DNA from 3 places in the Solibacillus sp. FSL K6-1554 genome. Region 2 is predicted to be linked to each of the others. Evidence: riboswitches for the same ligand, from Rfam matches in the RefSeq annotation. Region 2 holds a riboswitch; each other region holds the start of a gene.
The links. A riboswitch is a leader RNA that binds a small molecule or an ion and turns the genes downstream of it on or off. The one in region 2 is predicted to bind cobalamin.
Positions count from the first base shown of each region.

Region 1 (6,018 bases), 1.1 Mb from region 2:
AAGGTTATAGAAATATATGTATAGGAGCTGACTGCTATGGCGAACGAGAGCGGGAAAACAGTCAAAATTAAACTAGTTTCCTCAATCATTCCAACCGAGGGCGAGCTTGAACAATATGAAATGTGGCTTGAAGGCAGTTGTGTGGAAAAAGGGAACAGTCATTATCTGCGCTATGAGGAAGTTCAGGAGGATCTGCAAATTCAAACGACGATTAAACTGAATGAAGCGAATTCGTTTATTATGCGAAAAGGCGGTGTGAACATGCGTTTGCCTTTAAATCCGGACTTACGCGAGAATGGTCATTATGAAAGTCCATTCGGCTCATTACCTCTTGTTACCGATACACATCAGTTAGCCATAGAAGTAGTACAAAGCGAAAAAGTGTCAGGGCAATTTAAAACGCATTATGACCTTATCATAGGTGGCAACTCAGTTGGCCATTACAAATTAGATATTCAATTTACGGAGGTATAACGATGAACGCAGTAGAACAATTACAGCAATCGATTAAAGCAGCACTCAAAGCGGCAATCGATCAAGCAGGCCTAGTAGAAGCAGGCACGGAAATCAATATTCATTTAGAAACACCAAAGGATAAAGCAAACGGAGACTTCGCAACAAATATCGCAATGCAATTGACAAAATTGGCGAAGAAGCCACCACGTGCAATAGCTGAAGCAATTTTAGCGCATTTAACGACTGAAGGTACAGATATCGAGAAGATTGAAATTGCCGGACCAGGCTTCATGAATATCACAGTACGTAAAGACTTCTTGGCAAGTGTAGTTACAGCTACATTTGAACAAGGCGAAAACTACGGTCGTTCAACTGCAGGCGCAGGAGAAAAAGTACAAGTCGAGTTCGTATCTGCTAACCCGACTGGTGACTTGCATTTAGGACATGCGCGCGGTGCATCTGTAGGCGATTCATTGTGTAATGTATTGGATTTTGCTGGTTTTGATGTATCACGTGAATATTATATTAATGATGCCGGTAACCAAATTAATAACTTGGCGTATTCGTTGGAAGCACGTTATAAGCAAGCGTTAGGTATGGAAGCAGAAATGCCGGAAGACGGATACCACGGTCCGGATATTATCGGAATCGCTGGTAAGCTGGCTGAAGAATACGGTGCGACGATTTTGGACAAGTCCGATGAAGAACGCTTTAAATTTTTCCGTGAGCACGGCTTGAAACTGGAATTGGCAAAACTGCAAAACGACCTTAAAAACTTCCGTGTTGAATTCGATGTTTGGTATTCAGAAACATCTTTATATGAAAACGGTAAAATCGATGTAGCGTTAGACAAACTAAAAGCAAATGGTCATGTGTTTGATGAAGACGGCGCAACTTGGTTCCGTTCAACAACATTCGGTGATGATAAAGACCGTGTATTAATTAAAAACGATGGTTCATACACATATTTAACACCGGACATCGCTTACCATGAAGACAAACTGCGTCGTGGATTTGATAAACTGATCAATATTTGGGGTGCTGACCACCACGGCTATATTCCACGTATGAAAGCGGCAATCGAAGCACTTGGCTATGACCGCGGCACATTGGAAGTAGATATTATCCAAATGGTTCAGCTGTACAAAAACGGTGAGAAATTCAAAATGAGTAAGCGTACAGGTAATGCTGTAACGATGCGTGAGTTAGTAGAAGAAGTAGGCTTGGATGCTGTACGTTATTTCTTCGTTAAAACGGCAGGGGATTCACATATGGACTTCGATTTAGACTTAGCGGTATCACAATCGAACGAAAACCCAGTATATTATGCACAGTATGCACATGCGCGTATTTCATCGATTTTACGTGCAGCTAACGAGCAAGGTTTCGAAGCTTCATTGGAAAACCTGAACTTGCTAGTAGCAGAAAAAGAAGAAGATGTACTGAAAAAAGTCGGCGCATTCCCGCAAATTGTGGCAGATGCAGCAAAACACCGCACACCACACCGTATCGCAAACTATATTCAAGACTTGGCAGCTGCATTCCATAGCTTCTACAATGCAGAAAAAGTATTGAACCAGGATAACAAAGAGCTGACAGAAGCTCGTTTAGCATTAATCACAGCAGTAAAAACAACATTGGCGAATGCACTGAAACTAATCGGCGTAAGCGCACCTGAAAAAATGTAATTCAACTATTTAAAGCACTCTATTTTCTGTATACGAAAATAGGGTGTTTTTTCTTTGAGGATTGTGAGATTTCTACTGTAAGCGTGATTCGTTTTACGTTTCGAGAGCAACAGTTCTCCTTTTGAGGTGCTATCTTCCACATTAAGTTGAATCAGTTCTCCTTTTTCCGTAATTTGTTCCAATTCCGCCAGCAAACCTTCCAATTACAAAACAGGGAAACGCATCTAGTGTAATCCCTATAAAGGAACTGGGGATATCTATTGACTTGTAATTTCCCGAAACGTACTATTAAATTTGACTTCTATATACAGGACAATAAATATGAGGTGGTGCTTTCCATGAGCAAGGAATTATTTATTCAAACCGACGAGCAGCAACAATGGCTGAAAAAGTTAGAAACAATATCAGAGAGCGTGAAAGTAAATGCTCAGCAAACAGATGAACAAGCAACATTTCCATTTGAAAATTTCCGGAAGCTGCGTGAAATCGGCTATACAAAAATAACGCTGCCAAAGGAATATGGCGGGGATGGCTTCACAGTCTATGATGCGCTATTACTGCAGGAAACATTGGCGAGCTATTGCGGAAGCACCGGGCTGGCTGTTTCGTGGACAATTCAAAATGTAGGCGAGATTTTCGAAAATCGTTACTGGGATGAACAAAAGCTCGACTGGTTTGGTAAACAGGTTGCAAATGGCGCGACAGTCAATCGTGCGGTAAGCGAGTTTGCAATGGGAAGTCCAGTACGTGGCGGACGTCCGGGAACTTCAGCAAAAAGTGATGGGGATTATTATGTAATTAATGGACGTAAAAACTATACGAGCGGTGCACCGGACCTCGACTATTTTTTAGTTTCGGCATGGATTGAAGATGAGGGACAGCTAGGATTTTTCCTCGTTCCGAAAACGGCTGAAGGGGTATCGGTCGAAAATACATGGGATGTTGCATCAATGCGTGGTACGGGAAGCGATGATTTAGTGCTCGATAATGTACGAGTTGATAAAACAAACTTAGTGGAATTACCGAGTTATTCAACCGGATTTAAACTGAACGGCTGGTTGCTGCTTATCCCGGCAACCTATTTAGGCATTGCCCAGGCTGCACGCGATTACGCAGTTAATTTTGCGAATAGCCATTCCCCGAACAGTATTCAAGGAACGATTGCCCAGCTGCCAAATGTACAAACACTGATTGGCGAAATGGATTTGGCGTTGACGAGAGCACGCTTTACGATTTACGGAGTTGCGGGACTATATAATGACCCGATTAAAAAGGCGATACTAGTCAATGAAATCAATATTGCGAAACATGTAGTGACAAATACAGCAATCGAAGTTGTCGATAAAGCGATGCGTCTTGTTGGGGCAAAAAGCCTGCAAAGATCAAATCCGCTTCAACGCTATTACCGTGATGTCCGTGCAGGTCTGCACAATCCGCCAATGGATGACATTACGATTAAACGTTTAGCAGAAACGGCAATTGAAAAAGCTTAAAAGCAAAGGGGTAAGCAGTTCTTTTATTCGTAATTTCAGCGAAATAAGAAGAATTATCTGAAACTTTGGCGATTGAGCACACATTTTTCTGAATATCAGCTATAATAGAGCTATTAATTTTATATGGACGATAAAGGTTCTTGCTCACTGATAGAGTAAGGAGTAAAAGGGAAATCGGTGCAATTCCGATGCGGTCCCGCCACTGTAAATGCTAGTTGAGAGCAGTATGCCACTGAAAAACTTTCGGGAAGGCGCTTATCAACGTTATGCATAAGCCAGGAGACCTGCCTTTATAATGCCCTAAAATAAACCTACGAGGATAGGATGTGGCGGATAAATTCTTTTTCCATTGAATTTTATTTGCATACGTAAAGCTTCCTTCATTTTTAGTAGGAAGCTTTTTATTTTTGTAGAAAATTATACAACGAAATTTTGGAGGTTATTATTTTGAAAAAATGGCAACTGCTATCTTCCGCAGCATTACTTACATTAACATTGGCGGCATGCAACTCGGAAAAAGCAACAGATGAACAATCAGCAAAAGACAATACAGAAGTAACTGAAGCAGCACAATTCCCGGTAACTATAAAAGATGCCTTGGACAAAGAAATCACGCTTGAAAAAGCACCAGAGCGCATTATTACATTGGCTCCATCCAATACGGAAATTTTATTCGGACTAGGGTTAAACGATGAAATTATTGCTGTGAACGACAATGATACATATCCTGAAGAAGCATTATCTAAAGAATCAGTTGGCGGCATGGAATTTAATCTAGAACAAATAATTAGCCTGCAGCCCGACTTAGTTGTTGCACATGAATCGGGATTGTACAGCTTCAATGAACAGGCGATTGCTCAGCTTGAATCAGTAGGAATTCCTGTATTTGTTGTAAAAGATGCGAAAACATTTGAAGAAACATATGACACAATCGAACAAATTGGCAATTTGACGAATAAAGAAAAAGAAGCAGAAGAAATGATCATCTCCATTAAAGAGGGGATTGAAGAAATTGAAGTGAAAGTAGCCGACCTGGAAGAGAAGTCCGTATTTGTTGTTGTTGGGACAAATCCGCAACTATATGTTGCTGGACAGGAGACGTTCATTAGTGAAATGCTTGATGTATTAAATGTAGAAAATGCCGTTCCGGAACTCGGGTGGCCGCAGTACAGCTCGGAGCAATTTGTAAAGAGCAATCCGGATATCATTTTAGTAACATATGAAAACGACTTGGCAGCAATCGAGGAAAATGATGCATATGCAGAAATGGATGCTGTGAAAAACGCCAATGTGAAATTAGTCGATAGCGATACGACAAGTCGACAAGGTCCGCGTATTGTAGAAGGTATTGAATCAATTGGGGAAGCAATTTATCCAGAGGTATTCAATGAATAAAAAATATTCAATCGCCTATGTACTATCGATTGGATTGCTTTTAAGCAGTATATGGATTGGCATTTCGTTCGGGTCAGTTAATATTCCGTTTTCGACATTGTGGGATAAAACAACAGATCCGGTTGCATACAGTATTTTGTGGAAAATCCGAATGCCACGCGTCATTTTAGCCGCATTAATCGGGGCTTCTTTAGCAATTGCGGGGGCAGCATTCCAAGGGTTGCTTAAAAACCCTTTGGCAGATCCATACACATTAGGTATTTCATCAGGGGCCTCGGTAGGTGCGGTAATGACAATCTTTTTAGGCATTTCCATACCGGTGCTCGGTGTATTCACTTTGCCGGTATTCAGTATGGCTGGAGCTGCATGTACGATGATCATCGTCCTGACATTTGCCAGACTTGTTGACCGCTCGATGAAAATGGAGACGCTGATTTTGACGGGAATTATTTTCAGCTCGTTTTTAGGGTCCTGTATTTCCTTAATGGTCGCACTTACTGGTGAACAGCTACGAGAAATCATCGGCTGGCTTCTAGGAAGTGTATCGATGCGAGGGTGGCCATATGTCCGGATGGTTCTGCCATTTATGGTGCTTGGTACAGCAATTATTTGGCTGACTCGCCGTGAATTGAATGCGATGATTTATGGAGAAGAGCGTGCCCAGTATTTAGGGGTAAATGTTAAGCGCAGCAAGTATATGATATTGGCGGGTGGTTCCATTCTAACAGGAGCGGCTGTTGCTGCATCCGGGACAATTGGATTTGTCGGATTAGTAGTACCGCATATGATTCGCCTGCTAATCGGAGCAGACCATCGACATTTATTGACATTGTCGTTTTTGAACGGTGCAAGCCTGCTCGTCATTTGTGACTTAGTATCACGTACAATTATTTCCCCTATTGAACTGCCGATTGGTGTTATTACTTCCTTTATTGGAGCACCTGTCTTTGCCTATATTTTCTTCAAGCAACGTAGAAAGGTTGTTG
Region 1 is NZ_JBBOSS010000001.1:565,167-571,184, forward strand. Features, by position in the region: gene MHB58_RS02850 (DUF1934 domain-containing protein) at 37-474, shown strand; gene argS (arginine--tRNA ligase) at 477-2,144, shown strand; gene MHB58_RS02860 (acyl-CoA dehydrogenase family protein) at 2,483-3,637, shown strand; cobalamin riboswitch at 3,755-3,943, shown strand; gene MHB58_RS02865 (ABC transporter substrate-binding protein) at 4,085-5,032, shown strand; gene MHB58_RS02870 (FecCD family ABC transporter permease) at 5,025-6,018, shown strand, end outside.
Region 1: it holds a riboswitch for cobalamin, as region 2 does, so the genes downstream of both, MHB58_RS02865 (ABC transporter substrate-binding protein) here and MHB58_RS07900 (glutaredoxin family protein) in region 2, are expected to answer to the same signal.

Region 2 (6,018 bases):
TCGTAGTACATTTCCGTAATCGAAATTTCCGACATGCGTTTGCCGTATTCTTTGAAAATATCATAAGAACTAAACAATACGATATCTTTATCGCGGCGCATTAATTCAAAGAAAATATCGGGAAGAATAATCCCTGTAGATAACGTAGCAAGTCGGATTTTATCGTCTGCATTTGGTTTTTTAGACGAAATAAATGCCTCGATATCGCCGTGGAAAACATTTAGATAGACCACTCCGGAACCATTTCGTTGACCAAGCTGATTCGAATACGAGAACGAATTTTCCAGCAGTTTCGCAACAGGCATAACCCCGCTCGCACGATTTAAGATCCCTTTAATCGGATCACCCAACGGACGCAGATCGGTCAAGTTTACCCCGACACCGCCGCCTAAGCGGGAAAGTTCAAGACAATAGCCGATATTCTCAGCGATTGAATTCATCGTATCGTCCATCGTCAGTTTAAAACATGAGACTAGCTCACCGCGCGCTTTTTTTCCGCTGTTTAGGGCAGTTGGGGTTGCCGGCTGGTAGGCAGTCATTACCGCTTCGATGGCCTTTTCAGCCAATGCTTCATCGCCTTGTGCTAAATACAGGGCGATAATGACGATTCGGTCTTCATACTTTTCCAGAATTTCTTTTCCGTCCCGGCTTTTCATCGCATAGCTTTCGTAGAACTTCGAAGCACTCATGAATGAAGGAAACCGGAACTTGTAGGAATAGGCTTTTTTGTACATTTGTTTAATAAAGTCCATCGAGTACAATTCCAAAAACTCTTTTTCGTAATAGCCTTCATCGACTAAATAACGCACTTTTTCCTCGATATCGATAAAGTAGCGTAAACGGACATTCACGTCTTCCAGGAAATAGCGGCGTGTTGCTTCTTTGTCTTTCGCCAGATCCAAGTCACCGGTAGCACGGTAACGGTTTAGAATATCGTTATTTAATTTTAAATATTGTTTCATATCGATGCCTCTTTCCAAATGGAGTAGTAGTAATCTGTAATCGCTTCATAATTCGCCGGAGTTCCTCGCATTTCCACTTTTTCGATTAACGGAATTCCGTATTGTGCAGCTAAAAGGTCACCTGCACGGCCGAAAAAAGCATGACCAAAATTACGGTTTCCGCTTACGATAATTCCTTTGCATAGATCAAAGTTCGCAGTCATGAACTGGTCGACGATAGGGGGAACAGAGCCTAATCCATCCGTATACGTAAATAGAAGATACGGTTCATCCATTTTCTCTACTTCCGTCAGATCCTTTGCGGGCAAGCCGAGTTTTTGCACAATGGATCGTACATTACCAGTTCGTGAAGCAAATATGATCATGCGGTCATTTCAGAAATGCGATCGATAATTGACGTCGGCTCTGCGATAAATTCACCGTTGATTTCAAATAACGGCACAGACAAAAAACCTGCATCGAGTACTATTTGTTTTGCGCTCTCATCATGGTCAATATTAATAACCTCGACCTCCAAGTTGGCAGCATTGAGCTCCGATTTTACCCATAGGCATTTTGGACAAATTGTTTTCGTATAAAGTTTCATAATAGAACCCCTCGCTATTTAAATATTACTAGTAATTGTGGTGCACATGTCATGGGGGAACATGCAGAAAAAACAAAAAAAGCTATCCCGGAAAACAGGATAGCTTGAAATGGAAACGAGTAAAAGAGCGCCTCCATTTCCTATTCCCCGAAGAAATGTACGTAGTTTTAACGCGGCAGGTCTCCTGGCTTTGCTTCATCCGTCAGACATACCTTCCCATGCATTGCACAGTGGTCTATTCGTCTTCAGTCAGCATTTACAGTTGCGGGGACAGCGTTGGATTCACACCAAACTTCCCTTTTAAACTACATTTAGTAGTACCGTGATAAAAAAACACAATATATAGTTGAATTGAGTATAAGCTTTAACAACATAAAAGTAAAGAGCCTAAAGAAAGATAACATAAATCCATTAAGAATTCTAGAAAACTCCCTATTGAAAATAAAGAAAAAATATGGTTTTGTTATAACTGAATGTAAATAGATTTTATAAATGAGAAAGTTGGTTGAATATGTCGATTCAATTAAAAATTAAGAAAACCCACCCGAATGCTGTATTGCCGAAACAGGCACGGGAAGGGGATGCAGGGATGGATTTAAGTGCGGTTGAAGAAAAAGTTTTATTGCCTGGTGAATACGCATTAATTAAAACCGGTCTTCAAATCGAACTGCCGGAGGGAACAGAAGCGCAAGTACGCCCACGTAGTGGATTGGCACTCAAACATGGGATTACGGTGTTAAATAGTCCAGGTACGATCGATGCTGGCTATCGCGGTGAAATCGGCGTGATTTTAATCAATCACGGGAAAGAACCTTTTACGATTGAGAAAGGAATGCGCATCGCCCAGCTAGTCATTCAATATGTTCCGCAAGTTTTCATTGATGAAACAGACGAGCTGTCGGTTACGGAGCGCGGTGATAAGGGCTTTGGTTCGAGTGGAGTGAAATAATGAAAAAAAGCCTGCTTTCGGATGAACACAGGCTTTTAATCTTCTTTTTTCCACTTTATGTAATTGTATGACATTTGAAAAACAAATACGATTACGAGCAACAGCGTAACAAATATAAAGTTAGCGGAAAACCTTTCAAAATAATAAATGATCGCTAACGGAAAAATACAAAACGGGATTGAATAAATCGTGCGTAAAAATTTACGGCGATATGATAGGCCATGATAGGCAAACTTAAATCCTTTATCCACTTTCGGCTTTTTCCGGAAATACATAGACAAGACAAGTGTCGTAATTGAAATCACTAATAATATGAATCCGTACTGAATTAAAAAATCTAAATCAACCATATTAGTTTCCTTCCTCTCCTTTTGACTGAATATCGATCTGTGTCACAATTTTTGAAATCGGTAAATACGAAAGTTCACAATTATAACGCCCATCAGGTAGATCTTTGTAAGTACCGGACTTTATGTTATAAAGATTATCTTCAATCTTTACTTCAGTCGTATCAATACTTCTCCCATGACCGTTTACAAAGTTGATTTCACAAATCCCCTCCGCAAATTTCTGATTACCCGCTTGTAGATGATAAAAATCATATCCATAAATACCCGTTACAATCAGCATGAACAGCGTTAGCACACCAAGCATAAACGTATTCATGTTATAGGGGGAGGATTTCTTATTTACGAACTGCCGTATAAAAAAGAAAGCTGCAATGATGAATAATAAAGTGAAAATTATTAGAGCACTGTAAAATCCAATGAGCACCATCATTCCCTCCTTTAGAATTTATTACCTAATTTACGGATAAGTCGGGAAAAAGTTTCAGAATTATATCGCGATTTGTTTTATTGAGATAATAATGTGCTTAAAACAATCGACACTTTTTTCTAATAGGTACTAAGTATGCATAAGGATAAATAGAAACGTTTATCCGTTTAGAAGGTGATCAATCAATTTTAGTCGAATGGATAAGAATCATAGTAGAAAAAATAGGATGGAGGCATTGTATGCGAAGCGTGCAAAGTGTGTTGTTTGAGAAGTTTTTAATACTGCGCGGAACAAAGAAAAAGTTTATGGATTTGCGTCTGCTCGATGATTTTATTGCAATGAAGCATAACGAGAAACCGTATGAACTCGATGCTAAATTCAGAGATCAGCATCAAATAAAGAAAGACGAATTGAATGGCATTCACTATTACACAATTAATGAACAGCAAACACCGGAAAAGGTCATCTACTATTTCCACGGCGGAGCGTATATTAATGATCCACTGATTTTTCATTGGCGTTATTTAGTAAAGCTTGCACAGGAGACAAATTTCACGATTGTTGTGCCAATTTATCCGAAGCTGCCTAAACATACACATAGAGAGTGTTTTGTTGCCATCCATGACTTATATGATCATCTCGTTTTAAAATACGATGCACCGTTTATTTTTATGGGGGATTCTGCTGGAGGCGGGTTGGCAATGGCGTTGGCTCAGGATGTAAAGCGATGTTCGAAAAAGCAGCCGCAGCATATTGTTCTACACTCTGCTTGGCTAGATGTACGAGGGGAAGACCCGCGCTATAAAGAACTTGAAAAACTCGATCCGATGCTTGGAGTGATAGGCGCACAGGAGCTTGGCAGGTTATGGGCGGATGGCTTGGAGTTAACCGACTACAAAATAAGTCCTGTACATGGAGAACTGATAGACATTGGACAAATTACCGCTTTTGTGGGGACGGGTGAACTACTGTTAGTCGATGCAAATATGCTTCTCGATAAAGCAAAAGAACAGGGAGTAGCAATTCAATACTACGAATACCCAAAAATGAACCATGTTTTTCCGGTATTTCCGATTCCGGAAGCAAAAAAAGCAATGAATCAACTGCTTAAGATTATAAAAAATTAGTACGAATTAATAAGGGAGCTTTAACAGTACGGAAACGTATATTATCCGACACATCAAAACAGAGGACAAAGATTAGGAGGCCAAGTTAACAATAGCTGATAAGGTAGGAAGTAAGCAGCTACACAGGTAATTTTAAATATCCCTCCAGCAGTTTTTTGATCGCCTGTTTACAGATGACAAACAGGAAACAGGTGTGTTGAAAGGTAAAAAAATTTCTACACACCTGCATTGCTTAATAAATTTGGCATCCATTTATTAATAAAGCTCTCTACGTAAGACTTAAGGACCCCAACAATGCTAAGTCAGCTTGGATTTCGAAGCACAAGCCATGCTAAAGAATGCGGCCTCTGGGAACAGAGGTGAACATCCTTGAATTAATTATTGCACTGTGTACCCGCCATCTAAAACGATAGCCTGGCCAGTCATTCCTTTTGCTCCCTCGCTTGAGATAAATAGAGACAAATCAGAGATTTCTTTTACATCAAGTAATCTTTTTTGAGGAACGAGTGGGTAAATCACTTCTTCCAATACGTTTTCGAGAGGTATATTGCGTGTTGCTGCTAAGTCTTGCAATTGATTTCGAACAAGTGGTGTATCTACATAGCCTGGACAAATAGCGTTAACCGTTATGCCATCTGATGCAGTTTCAAGTGCCGCAACTTTTGTGAGACCAATAACACCATGTTTGGCAGAATTATAGGCTGCTTTTCCTGCAAATCCAACCAGTCCGTTAATAGAAGCCATATTAATAATACGGCCAAATTTTTGTTTTCTCATATGCGGTAACACATGCTTAGTTAATACAAATGGAGCAGTTAACATTATTTTTATTAACAGTTCGAAACGCTCTGTCGGAAAATCTTCAATCATTGCAACATGTTGCATACCAGCATTGTTTATAAGTATATCGATTCGACCAAACTTCTGTACCGTTTCATTAATTGCAGCTATAATTTCTTCTTCATTTGTTACATCACATTTAAGTCCAATTGCTCGTTCTCCAAGGCTGCTTGCTGCCTCTTTCACTTTTTCTTCATTTATATCTGTTAGCACGACAGTAGCACCTTTTGTATAAAACTCTTTCGCAATCTCAAATCCTATACCTTGTGCTGCACCAGTAATGAATACCACTTTATTTTGTACCACAAAAAAACGCCTCCTAGATGAGGAGCCAAAAGAGCTGGCTCCTTTAAATTTAATTTCCGAAACACGACTTAAAACTCTCGGTATATTAAACAGCCATTTAATAACTTCCGTTCTATTATACTAATCCAAAGAATGTATAAAGTGCGATGATTACGAATACGGCTAACGTTTTAATAATCGTAATCGCAAAAATATCCCGATATGACTGTTTATGTGTGAGTCCCGTTACTGCCAGCAGGGTAATAACCGCTCCGTTATGCGGAAGGGTATCCATGCCCCCTGAAGCCATTGCCACTACACGGTGCATTACTTCTGGTGGAATATTAGCCGCAATAATCGCCTGATTATACTTATCAGCCATTGCTCCCAAGGCAATTCCCATACCACCTGATGCGGATCCCGTCATACCGGCAAGAGTAGTGGTCGTAACTGCACCATTGACAAGTGGATTTGTAAATGTTGTCGATATCC
Region 2 is NZ_JBBOSS010000001.1:1,636,613-1,642,630, forward strand. Features, by position in the region: gene nrdE (class 1b ribonucleoside-diphosphate reductase subunit alpha) at 1-962, opposite strand, end outside; gene MHB58_RS07895 (ribonucleotide reductase stimulatory protein) at 959-1,285, opposite strand; gene MHB58_RS07900 (glutaredoxin family protein) at 1,324-1,548, opposite strand; cobalamin riboswitch at 1,706-1,888, opposite strand; gene dut (dUTP diphosphatase) at 2,060-2,497, shown strand; gene MHB58_RS07910 (hypothetical protein) at 2,533-2,847, opposite strand; gene MHB58_RS07915 (hypothetical protein) at 2,849-3,274, opposite strand; gene MHB58_RS07920 (alpha/beta hydrolase fold domain-containing protein) at 3,514-4,401, shown strand; gene MHB58_RS07925 (3-hydroxybutyrate dehydrogenase) at 4,780-5,547, opposite strand; gene MHB58_RS07930 (GntP family permease) at 5,663-6,018, opposite strand, start outside.

Region 3 (6,018 bases), 380 kb from region 2:
CAACTACCCGTAAAAGCCCGATTGGTTAAACTAACTTTCAGTGGGGGATGAAAAAAATCCCCACTGATTGAAGTTCAACCTTAATCCCTTTACATAAACAAAAAACTGCATTATACTAACTTGATGTAAATCGTAATGATTTTGAATTAGAAAGAAGCGAACGAAATGAAAAAACCATTGATAGAATTGAAGGATGTTTCCTTTCAATATGAATACACACAAGCATTGAAAAATATTTCACTACGTGTCAATGAAGGCGATTTTTTAGCATTAATTGGGCAAAACGGCTCCGGTAAATCGACACTTTTGAAATTGATTTTAGGACTGTTAAAGCCTATGTCAGGGGAAATTAAATTATTTGGCGAACAAGCAAGCCATTTTAAACACCGCGAATGGATTGGCTATGTTTCTCAAAAATCCAATGCCTTTAACTCGGGGTTTCCTGCAACGGTCGAAGAAGTCGTGAAGAGTGGTTTATCGCAAAAGGTAGGGCTGTTTAAACGCTATCCAAAAGATGCGGATATTTTAGTGAAAAGTGCTTTAAAAGATGTCGGCATGGATAAATTTCTAAAACGGAATATTGGACAGCTTTCCGGCGGGCAGCAGCAGCGTGTGTTCATTGCACGTGCTTTAGTATCCGATCCGAAGCTTCTTATTTTGGATGAACCGACAGTCGGAATTGACCGAGAAAATGTGCAGGCATTCTATGATATGCTCGCACATTTAAATAAGCATCACAATATGACGATGATTTTAGTTACACATGATGTGGACACGGTTTCGGATCGTGTCAGTCATGTAGCGTGCTTAAATCAGTCGATTCATTTCCACGGGTACAAAAATGATTTTGATACGATTTCGGAAGAACAGATTGCTAGCTGGAACGGCCACTCTGTTCGAAAGATTCACTAAGAGGAGCAGGCCGTTATGATAGAAGCAATATTAAACTATGAATTTTTGCAAAATGCCTTTTTCTCAGGGCTTGTTATTGGAGTAATTGCACCATTGCTTGGTGTATTTATCGTAGTAAGACGTTTATCGCTAATTGCGGATGCACTGTCGCATGTAACACTGGCGGGGATTGCCGGGAGCCTGTACTTGAGCCAATCGTTTGCAGCGCTGGCTTTGCTGAACCCGATTTATTTAGGGATTATCGCATCTGTAAGTGGTTCGATCTTAATTGAACGATTACGCCGACTATATAAACATTATGAAGAACTTGCGATACCAATTATTATGTCGGGCGGAATCGGTGTGAGTGCCATTTTAATATCACTTGCAAGCGGATTTAATACCGATTTAATGAGCTATTTATTTGGCTCTGTATCGGCTGTATCACGTCAGGATCTATATGTTGTGCTGGCAATTGCAGTCGTAGTTGTATTATTTTTAGTTTTATTTTTTAAAGAGCTTTTCGTATTGTCATTCGATGAGGAATATGCGAAAGCGAGCGGTTTACCTGCGAAATGGATTCATTTATTGTTCATGATCGTTGTCGCACTCGTTATCGCAGCAAGTATGCGTATTGTCGGGATTTTGCTTGTTTCAAGCTTAATGACATTGCCGGTAGCTGCAGCGATGCGTTTAGCTCGCGGTTTTAAAGAGGCGATTATTTTAGCGATTGTATTTGGAGAGCTGGCAGTAGTAATCGGACTCATTTCTGCATTTTACCTGAACTTGGCACCGGGTGGAACAATTGTTGTCACATCTATTTTGATCTTGCTATTAGTAATTTTAATCAAAAAGCTTGTTTTGAAATTCACAATTAAATCGGAAGGGGAAGAGATACTGTGAATGCAGCGCGCGCGTGGGAAATATTAAAGGATAATGGCTATAAAAAGACGGATAAACGAGAGTTGATTTTGGGTATGTTTGCAGCTACAGACAAATATTTGACTGCCCGTGATTTGTTATCAGTATTGAAAAAAGATTTCCCTGGGATGAGTTTCGATACAATTTACCGTAACCTCGCTACTTTCGTGGAGCTTGATATTCTAGAAGAAACAGAATTAAACGGTGAGCGTAACTTCCGTATGCATTGTGAGTCGGATCATCATCACCACCATTTTATTTGCCGTGATTGCGGGAATGTAAAGGAACTGTCTGTTTGCCCGATGGAAATGCTCGGTGAAAAGCTGCCGGGTTATGCTGTAGAAGCACACAAATTTGAGATTTATGGCAAATGTCCGGATTGTTTGTAAATTTCCATTGCATATTTCTGTTAATATGCTAAAGTGATTAAGACAAATTGAATAAATTTGCAGGAAAAAGATGCATTATGCATAAATGGGAATTCGGTGTAAATCCGAAGCTATTTCCGTAACTGTAAGCGTTGATGAAAATAAGTGTGAGACCACTGCTAATATAGCGGGAAGGTACTTATGAGTAAAGTGAAACGCAGAGCCAGGAGACCAATCTTTTTCTTATCGTAACATCCCTCTTCGGAATTAAAGAGAATGTACGGCAGTCACTGATCGAATGAGCATCCTTTTGCAGCACTCTTTTTTGATTTTTGAAGCCATCCATTTTCTTGGGTGGCTTTTTTTCGTACACTCGTAATTTCGTGAGGCACTACTTGAAGTGAGGAGAATTTTATGAAAAAGGATATCCGTTTTTCCTGTTATCCGTTTATGAGGGAAAAATCATGCTGCGTCGACTATGAAATCCGCACCGATTCTTTAACAACGCGAATCGGTACAGTCTTTCCGACGTTAGTTGATGATGCTTCCGGTCAGCTCGTTTTGGAAGATTTGAGGAGAATCCAACCGTTAGCTTATCATGTCAATGGTTCGGTAAGAGGTAAATTAGCCATTACATTTGAGGATTTGCAATGGCTAAGCGATCGATACGATTTTTATGTAAGTGAAGTTGGAGAAGCGATTCAGCAGTTTGTACTGCCACAAGGAATCGAAAGTGCAGCAAGACTGCATATTTGCCGCAGTGAGGCGAAAAAGTCTTACAGGGCATTACATAAAGTGAGCGAGGAAAGAGAAGTGGATGAAATTTTGTTTGATTTTCTCGGGCTGCTTGCCAATGTGTTTTTTGTCATGGCGGTCTATATGAATCAGCAGCATCAACAAGAGGAAATTCCATTTATCTCAAAATCTTATCCGACGAAAAAGAAAAAAGGGGTTACAACAAATGAAATTTAAGAACAAATGGATCGTTGCTTTAGCGGCAACATTCTTATTAGCAGCATGCGGATCAAATGATGAAAAGTCTGAAAATGATGTGAAAAAAGAAGAGCAGGCCGGTTCGAAAAGTGAAGGTGTACCGTATACAGTTGTTGATGATCGTGGTGTTGAAGTAACATTCGATGAAGTACCGGAAACGATTATTTCCCTGCAGCCTAGCAATACAGAAATTTTGTTTGAGCTGGGTGTCGGTGAACAAATTATCGGGGCAACAGAATATGATACATATCCGGAAGCCGCACAAAAAATTGAACGTGTGTCGACTTCTACTGTCATCGATGCAGAGCGAATTCTGGAATTGGATCCGGATGTCGTAGTTGCCTATACAATTGGGGAGGAAGCACAAATTGCCCAATTGGAAGATGCAGGTTTGAAAGTATTTGTAATTGCTTCGGCTGCGACATTTGATGATGTTTATACGGATATTATCCAACTGTCCGAAGTAATGGATGTAAAAGAAAAAGGCGAAGAAATTGTAGCCGACATTAAAGCACAAATCAAAACAGTACAAGAAAAAACAGCGACAATTGATACGAAGAAAAAAGCATATTATGAAGTTTCGCCAGCTCCGGATCTTTGGACTACCGGCAGCAGTACGTTCCAGCAGGAAATAATGGATCACGCCAATGTTGAAAATATTTTTGCTGATCAGACGAGCTGGATTAGTGTGACGGAAGAAGATGTCATTACTCGTAATCCTGAAATTATTATTACACCGGCAACCTATATGGAAAATGCAGTTGACGAGATTCTAGGACGCACAGGTTGGGATAAAATACAGGCAGTTTCAGAAAAGGCAGTTTATCTGGTCGATGGAGATATTATGTCCCGTCCTGGACCGCGTATTGGTGAAGCCGTTGAAATTATGGCACAATCAGTATACCCGGAACTATTTAAATAAGTATAGAATAGAAGGACATGCCTAAGTTTAGGCATGTCTTTTTCAATTAACTTCATTCAGCGGATATCGCTGAATGAAATTAATTGGCTTCCGGCGGATGTCACGACTTCGGCGATGAATTCTTTGCGCTTCAGCGCAAAGCCGAATACGGACGCAATTACGCCTCGGCGTAATTGATAAATATAAGGGGGGATACGATTGATTTTTATAACCGGTGGTGTGCGCAGCGGCAAAAGTGCTTTTGCAGAAAAATTTGCTAGGCAGTTAGGTGAAGAAAAGACGCTCTACTATGTCGCGACAGGTGTATCCTTTGATGAGGAAATGGAAAAACGAATTATCCGCCATCAGCAAGACCGCGAAAATCAGAACGCCCATTGGAACACAGTGGAAATGCAAGCACAGATTCCTGTTACGATCGAGCAGCTTTCAAATAATGATGTTGTGCTTTTTGAATGTGTGACAACATGGCTTTCGAATGTACTGTATACATATGAACAAAAAAATGAAAATAGCGAGTACATCGATAATTGTATCGAATCACTGCAAAAGCAATTGCTAACATGGCGGAAGCAAGGTGCTACAATAATAGTTGTATCAAATGAAGTGCTGGATGAACTGCCATCACAGTATGATGAGGTAAATTTGTATCGCAAATTATTAGGTGAGCTTCATCAATGGATTGTCCAAAATAGTGATGAAGCATATGAAGTACAATTTCAGCTTGTACAGCGTTGGAAGTAAGGAGGAACCAAGTTGAAAAATAGTTTGAGCGGTTTTTTGTTAGCTTGGCAATTTTTTTCGGCAGTGCCGATAAAAAAACAGCTGGATATGAATGCCAAGTCTGTTACATGGATGTATGGATTTTTACCGATTGTCGGTTTACTTATCGGGTCCATCATTAGTAGTGGTGTATTTATACTATCTCGCTATAGTGAGGTTACAGAGTTGCTGTTGGCGATTTTGATTGTGATCGGATTAATCGTTCTGACAGGTGGACTGCATTTAGACGGCTGGATCGATATGAGCGATGCGTTCTTTTCCTATGGAGAAAAGGAGAAACGGCTGGAGATATTAGATGATCCGCGAACAGGCGCATTTGGGGTACTTAGTGTTTTTGGTTTACTTGTATTAAAAATCGGCGTTATTTATGAAATGTTGACGTATGGGCAATTGGCGATTGTGCCCTATTTAATCTTTATTCCTTTTATAGCGCGAATGGGGATGCTGCTCTATTTTGTAACGATGCAGCCGGCAAAAGAAAAGGGACTCGCTGCTTATTTTAAAGGGATTGTCATTCGAAATAAGCTTGTTTTTTTAATCGTTTTTCAAAGTATTCTAGCATTTGTAAGCTGGTTTTACATTGGTGCATTCAGCTTATTTATTTTAGTTGTCGTGATGCTGGTAGCCGTTGTTTTTTACCGGAATTGGTCAAGGAAACATTTCGGCGGTGTTACAGGCGATTTGCTCGGTGCGCTCGGTGAAGGATTGGAGGTTGTCCTATGGCTCACGATATTACTGTGCATTTAATCAGGCACGAAAAAACGAAAGCAAATACAGAACGGAAATATATTGGCTGGACAGATGAACCGATCCTGAAAAAAGTGGAAGCCAAGATCGATCTACAGCCAGGTATCGTTTATGGGAGCGATTTACGGAGATGCCGTGAAACTTCACAATGTTATTTTCCGAATGCCGAATTTATCGCTACCCGAAATTTGCGTGAGCTGCATTTTGGGGACTTTGAAATGTGTACATATGAACAATTGCAGCATAAAGGAATATACCGGGCTTGGATTGATGACCCGACTAATCATCCGATCCCAAACGGGGAAACCTTTTTCCAGTTCAAGCAGCGTGTATTGAAAGGCTTTCGTGAAATTGTAAATGAAAAGAAAGAATATACGCTGATCGTACACGGAGGAG
Region 3 is NZ_JBBOSS010000001.1:1,252,011-1,258,028, forward strand. Features, by position in the region: gene MHB58_RS05965 (metal ABC transporter ATP-binding protein) at 166-912, shown strand; gene MHB58_RS05970 (metal ABC transporter permease) at 928-1,794, shown strand; gene MHB58_RS05975 (Fur family transcriptional regulator) at 1,791-2,201, shown strand; cobalamin riboswitch at 2,253-2,434, shown strand; gene MHB58_RS05980 (hypothetical protein) at 2,595-3,152, shown strand; gene MHB58_RS05985 (ABC transporter substrate-binding protein) at 3,142-4,095, shown strand; gene MHB58_RS05990 (bifunctional adenosylcobinamide kinase/adenosylcobinamide-phosphate guanylyltransferase) at 4,294-4,836, shown strand; gene cobS (adenosylcobinamide-GDP ribazoletransferase) at 4,849-5,622, shown strand; gene MHB58_RS06000 (histidine phosphatase family protein) at 5,595-6,018, shown strand, end outside.
Region 3: it holds a riboswitch for cobalamin, as region 2 does, so the genes downstream of both, MHB58_RS05980 (hypothetical protein) here and MHB58_RS07900 (glutaredoxin family protein) in region 2, are expected to answer to the same signal.